2 linked regions of the Occultella kanbiaonis genome follow. The main gene of each other region encodes a partner of the protein of the gene in region 2 in a complex. Links are inferred from orthologs where the notes say so. Each region holds a gene or a part of one and is shown on either strand. Other genes may lie near its edges.

What was found.
Region 1: the proteins of groES (region 2) and groL are in contact, whole or in part, in a cryo-EM structure (PDB 8P4O), measured with the Escherichia coli proteins. The link is inferred for Occultella kanbiaonis from one-to-one orthologs.

What each region holds. Positions count from the first base shown.
Region 1 is NZ_CP046175.1:4,579,371-4,582,637, forward strand. What follows is about bases 215-3,168. They hold groL (chaperonin GroEL), read right to left. Parts: upstream 2,534-3,168; coding sequence 896-2,533; downstream 215-895. Other genes in these bases: GKS42_RS21075 (hypothetical protein), read right to left, coding at 215-746; GKS42_RS21085 (phytoene desaturase family protein), read right to left, coding at 2,853-3,168. In the rest of the region: GKS42_RS21070 (DUF4031 domain-containing protein), read left to right, coding at 1-63; more of GKS42_RS21075, read right to left, coding at 78-214; more of GKS42_RS21085, read right to left, coding at 3,169-3,267.
Region 2 is NZ_CP046175.1:1,292,950-1,295,958, forward strand. The notes cover bases 192-2,887. They hold groES (co-chaperone GroES), read left to right. Parts: upstream 192-1,239; coding sequence 1,240-1,536; downstream 1,537-2,887. Other genes in these bases: GKS42_RS05720 (PrsW family intramembrane metalloprotease), read left to right, coding at 192-1,002; GKS42_RS05730 (WhiB family transcriptional regulator), read right to left, coding at 1,624-1,917; GKS42_RS05735 (MerR family transcriptional regulator), read left to right, coding at 2,110-2,887. Also shown: more of GKS42_RS05720, read left to right, coding at 1-191; more of GKS42_RS05735, read left to right, coding at 2,888-3,009. UniProt on the Escherichia coli protein: Together with the chaperonin GroEL, plays an essential role in assisting protein folding.

The sequences.
Region 1 (3,267 bases), 3.3 Mb from region 2 along the record:
CGCGGCCGGAGGCTGTGGGCGGAGCAGGCGCGCGTGAACCTGCTGGGCGAACTCCCCGGCTGAGGCCGCCGTACTCGTCAGATCAGGCGGGCGGCAAGGATCGAGCCGAGGTTCGTCACGCCATGGAACACCTGCGGTGGTGCGAACGTACCCAACGGCTGCGCCAGCGGTCCGAGCAGGTCGCCGCGCTGACCGAGCGGGAGTCGGTGGACCTCACCGCGCCGGTACCGGCCGAGGTTCGGGTACTGCGCCTCGGTGCCCGGGCGCAGGGAGAGTTCCAGCGCCACCACGACCCCGTCCGAGAACGGGCCACCGCGCGACCGGGAGTGTCCGTACTTGACCTCGACCGCGGCCAGGTCGGCCCAGCGAACGGCCCAGGGGTGACCCTTCGGGTCCTGGTAGTCCAGACCCATCGGCCCGATCTCGAGTGCGCGTGCCCGCAGCACCCTGGGCATCGTCAGCAGCAACAACAACCCGGCGAGCAGGAAGATCGCCCCGACGACGATCGGCACGGCACCCTGGTCCGAGGCGAGCCCGCCGAACACGGCGACGAGCCCGACCCCGAGCGTCAGCACCGTTCCGGCGACCTGGATCAGGATGCCCTTGGCGGTCGGCCTCAGGTCCACCCGGACCGGCGCCCCCGTGCCGGTCCGGTGTGGCGCCTGCGACTGCCGTCCGGAGGATGCCCCCTGCACACTCCCCGACCAGCCGGGTTGATACCCCGGCTCCTGACTGCCTGCACCCATGGGACCCGAACCTAGTGCGCAGCCCGGCGTGGCAGCCATGGGCAGTCCTTCCCGCCCGAAACGAGGCGAAGACCCCCGGTCCAATCGGACCGGGGGCCTTCGGGTGATGCGTTCGACCGGCGTGGGGCCGGGCTGCGATCCCTAGGGGATCAGAAGCCCATGCCGCCCATGCCGCCCATGTCGTCGCCACCGCCGCCGGCGGGCGCAGAGGCCTTCTCCGGCTTGTCGGCCACGATGGCCTCGGTGGTGAGGAACAGGCCGGCGATCGAGGCGGCGTTCTGCAGAGCGGAACGGGTCACCTTGACCGGGTCGTTGATGCCGGCAGCGAGGAGGTCCTCGTACTCGCCGGTCGCGGCGTTGAGGCCGTGACCGTCGGGCAGGTTGCGGACCTTCTCCGCGACAACTCCGCCTTCGAGGCCGGCGTTGATCGCGATCTGCTTGAGCGGCGCGTCCACGGCCACGCGAACGATGTTCGCGCCGGTGGCCTCGTCACCGTCGAGCTCGAGGGTGGCGAACGCGGTGTTCGCGGCCTGGATGAGGGCCACGCCACCACCGGCGACGATGCCCTCCTCGACGGCAGCCTTCGCGTTGCGGACGGCGTCCTCGATGCGGTGCTTGCGCTCCTTGAGCTCCACCTCGGTGGCGGCCCCGGCCTTGATCACCGCGACACCACCGGCGAGCTTCGCGAGGCGCTCCTGGAGCTTCTCGCGGTCGTAGTCGGAGTCGGAGTTCTCGATCTCGGCGCGGATCTGCGACACGCGACCGGCGATGCTGTCGGCCTCGCCGGCACCCTCGACGATCGTGGTCTCGTCCTTGGTGATGACCACCTTGCGGGCGGTACCGAGGACCTCGAGGCCAACGTTGTCCAGCTTCAGACCCACGGTCTCGCTGACGACCTGGCCGCCGGTGAGGATCGCGATGTCGGTCAGCATGGCCTTGCGGCGGTCGCCGAAGCCCGGGGCCTTGACGGCGACGGACTTGAAGATGCCACGGAGCTTGTTCAGCACCAGGGTCGCCAGGGCCTCGCCCTCGACGTCCTCGGAGATGATCAGCAGCGGCTTGCCGGCCTGGATGACCTTCTCCAGCAGCGGCAGCAGCTCCTTGACGTTCGAGATCTTCGACTCGACGAGCAGCACGTAGGCGTCCTCCAGGACGGCCTCCTGACGCTCCTGGTCGGTGACGAAGTACGCGGACAGGTAGCCCTTGTCGAAGCGCATACCCTCCGTGAGCTCGAGCTCCAGGCCGAGGGCGTTGGACTCCTCGACCGTGATGACGCCCTCCTTGCCGACCTTGTCCAGAGCCTCGGCGATGAGCTCGCCGATCTGGGGGTCGCCGGCGGAGATGGCGGCGGTGGCGGCGATCTGCTCCTTGGTCTCGATCTCCTTGGAGGAGTCGAGCAGGGCAGCGGTCACGGCCTCGACGGCCTTCTCGATGCCGCGCTTGAGGGCGATCGGGTTGGCGCCGGCCGCGACGTTGCGCAGGCCCTCGCGCACGAGCGCCTGGGCGAGCACGGTGGCGGTGGTGGTGCCGTCACCCGCGACGTCGTCGGTCTTCTTGGCGACCTCCTTGACGAGCTCGGCGCCAATCTTCTCGAAGGGCTCCTCGAGCTCGATCTCCTTGGCGATGGACACGCCATCGTTGGTGATCGTGGGGGCGCCCCACTTCTTCTCCAGGACGACGTTGCGTCCCTTCGGGCCGAGCGTGACCTTCACGGTGTCGGCGAGGGTGTTGAGCCCACGCTCCATCCCGCGGCGGGCCTCCTCGTTGAAGGCGATGATCTTTGCCATTCGGGTCTGATCCTCCGGTACTGGCGTTCGTAAGGCCGGTGCGATGCCCGCGACGGACGACGCCACCCGATGCGTTCATGTCCCGCACCGGCGCAGCGCCTCATCTCACTGACCAGGTGTTGTCACTCTCAAGGCGAGAGTGCTAACGCCATTATTGGCACTCTCACCCGGAGAGTGCAAGAAGGGCCCGACGGCGGAGGCACGGTTTCGCAGTCAGGTGAACCCGGGCGCCTGGTCGCCCCGGGCGCGCCCCGGCCCGGATGGCGGTGACGCCGGTCACGGCGACCGTCGAACGGCACCGGTCGACCGCTCAGGAGGCTCAGACCGTCGAACTCGGCGCCAACGACGGCGCCCGCACCTCGAACCGCTGGGCCAGGGCCCGCCGCGCCGCGTGGTGCCCGCCCATGCCGTGCACCCCCGGCCCCGGCGGCACCGACGCCGAGCACAGGTACACCCCGGGGATCCCCGCGGCGAACGGGTCCGTACTGAGGCGGGGGCGCGCGGCCATGCCCCAGGTGGAGACCGCGCCGGCCGCGATGTCCCCGCCGATGTAGTTCTGGTTGTGCTCGGCCATCTCGGCGGCGGGCACGCACCGGGAGGTGACGACGACATCGCGGAAGCCCGGCGCGAAACGCTCGATCTGCGCGGTGACGGCCTCCGTGACGTCCACGGTGCTGCCCGCCGGCACGTGGGCGTAGGCCCAGCCGGGTCGTCGCCCGGCGACGACCCGGCCG
Region 2 (3,009 bases):
GGCGGCGGGTCGACCTTCCAGGCGTTCGTGCTCGCGCTGATCCCGCTGCTGATCGTCGGCAGCGCGGTCCTGCTCGTGGACCGCTGGGAACCCGAGCCGCGGCTGCTGCTCATCGTCGCGTTCGTGTGGGGCGGTGGGGTCGCCGTCTTCATGTCGAGCCTCCTGAACTCCGTCGTCGGCCCGGCGCTCGCGGACGCGCTCGGCACCGGACTCGAGCCCGACGCGGCGAGCGCGATCCTCGGCGCACCGGTCGTGGAGGAGTTCTGGAAGGGCCTCGGCCTGCTGCTGATTTTCCTGCTCCGTCGGCGCCAGTTCAACGGGCCGGTGGACGGGATCGTGTACGCGTCCGTGATCGCGGCCGCGTTCGCGTTCGTGGAGAACATCCAGTACTTCGCTGTCTACGAGGAGACGGTCACCGGGACGTTCATCATCCGGGGACTGGTCTCGCCGTTCGGGCACCTCATCTACACCTCCTGCATGGGGCTCGCCCTCGGGCTCGCCTCCCGAAGCAGGAACCGGGCGGCCTGGTTGTGGATGATGCCGCTCGGGTACCTGGCCGCCGCGCTCCTGCACGGTCTCTGGAACGGCCTGGCGACCTTCCTCGGCGGCGGCATCGGCGCCCTGGTCATCCTGGTGGTGTTCGTGAACTGGCTGCCGTTGGCGGTCTGGGCGTTCATCGTGTTCTGGCTGCGCCGCAAGGAGATCGAGGTCCTGCGCTCACGGCTCTCGGACTACGTCCCGTCCGGGTGGATCGCGCCGCACGAGGTGGACATGCTCTCCTCGCTCCGGGCCCGCAAGCAGGCACGGGACTGGGCGTCCCGCGGTGGCCCGGCCGGCGCCAAGGCCATGAAGGAGTTCCAACGCGCGGCGGTCGCACTCGCGTACGCGCGCCAGGACCTGTACACCGGCCACACCGGGATCCGCGCCCGCCAGGACGAGCTCGTGCTCCTCGAGGACGTCGGGCGCTCGCGCGCCCAGTTCAGGGCCGCGGTCGGCGCGTGAGCGGGCCCGAACGTGTCCGGACGGCTCGAGATCGTTCGGCGATTGCGCTCACGGCTTAGCACTCACCTTGACCGAGTGCTAATCGACGCCTAGATTTTGACACGAAGGCTGCATCGCAAGGTGCAGCGTTCCCCATGCAGGCTCAGGTGGCGTCCGACCCCCGCGACGGCGGACTCGGCCAGGGGCTGCGGGAAACTCTGTCCTGTTCAACACACTCACGCGAAGGGGAGGTCCGCAGTGTCGGTCTCCATCAAGCCGCTCGAGGACCGGATCGTCGTCAAGACGCTCGAGGCCGAGCAGACCACCGCGTCCGGTCTTGTCATCCCGGACACCGCCAAGGAGAAGCCCCAGGAGGGCGAGGTCCTGGCCATCGGCCCGGGCCGCGTCGACGACAACGGCAACCGCGTCCCGCTGGACGTCGCCGTTGGCGACACGGTGATCTACAGCAAGTACGGCGGTACCGAGGTCAAGTACGCGGGCGAGGAGTTCCTCATCCTGTCCGCGCGCGACATCCTCGCAGTCGTCGAGAAGTGACTCGCGCCTGACGCACACGAAGGCTCGGCCCCGATCGGGGCCGAGCCTTCGTCGTTCGTCGGGGCGCTCTGGTGAGGCGCCGGCGCGTCAACTCGCGGCGGGCACGTGCTCGCTGGCCAGGATGGCGGCGCGGTCGTCCTCGGAGAGGCCGCCCCAGACGCCGTACGGTTCGCGCACCCGCAGGGCGTGCTCGCGGCACCGTTGAATCACAGGGCAGGCGGCGCAGACGGCCTTGGCGCCCGCATCCCTGCGGCGCCTCGACGACCCTCGCTCGCCCTCGGGATGGAAGAACTGCTCGGTTCCGATGTCCCGGCAGGCCCCCTCGTATTGCCATTCCCAGAGGTCCATCACTGGCCCGGGAAGCCGCGATAACTCAGCCACGGTGTGTCCTTCCGTTGAAGCGTTTGATCGTTCATGTCCAATGCGAACCAACGTACAACCGCTTCAGAGGTTATTCAAGCCCTCTCCAGAACTGACTCATCCTGCGTGGCAAAAGTTGTTCGATCCCATCCGTCCGCTTACCCTCGAGGAAGCGGTCGATCCCCGGCCGAACCAGAGGAAGGAGCGCCGGTGGTGGCGGCCCGTTCACGAACCGATGCTCCGAGTGCCGACGACGGGATCCGCCTGACGGTCGCCGCGGTCGCAGCGCGCCTGGGCGTCGCCGCACCGACGCTGCGGACCTGGGACCGGCGCTACGGCCTCGGCCCGTCCGGGCACACCGCGGGCAGTCACCGGCGGTACAACGCCAGCGACATCAGCAGGCTGGAGACGATGCGGCGGCTGACCCTGGAAGGAATGGCTCCCGCGGACGCCGCGCGGCTCGCCACCCGCGGTGGACTGTCCGCGGTCGAGTCGGCCTTCGGGGTGCGGGACGGGAGCGGCCCGCAGGGGCGCCGGGCCGCGCCGGAGGCGGATCGGCTTCCCGGCTCGGACCTCGACGACGGACCGACCCTCGAGATCGTCGACCCGCTCTCACTTGCTGCCGCCGCCGTCGAGTCCGACGAGGGCCGGGTGCGGCGCCTGGTTCGCAGAGCAGTTTTCGGTACCTCCATCCTCGGGGCATGGCGCACCCTCGTTCTGCCGGCCCTCGAACTCCTGGCCGGACGCGACCACGCCGACCGGCCCGGACACGATCCCGAGTTCGTGCTGCGCGCGGCAATGCTGGCCGCGGTCCGCGAGTTCGGAAGCACGACGAGCGGCTCGAGCGGCGACGTGCTGATCCTCGCCGAGACCGCCATGCACGTGGAGGCGCACGTCCTGGCCGGCGAGCTCAGCCACCGCGGGTTGCCCACCCGGGTCGTCCGTCCGCGCTCCCGGTCGGTCGCCGACGCGGTCGCGGTGGTGCCAGCGCGGCATGCGCATGGTCGTGCTCCTCGGCGAACCCGACGGCGCGGGCGAGGTCGCCGCCGACGTGACCGCCTCGGGGGAGTACGTCTTCGTGATCGCCCACAGCCGCACCACGGCCGATCTCCC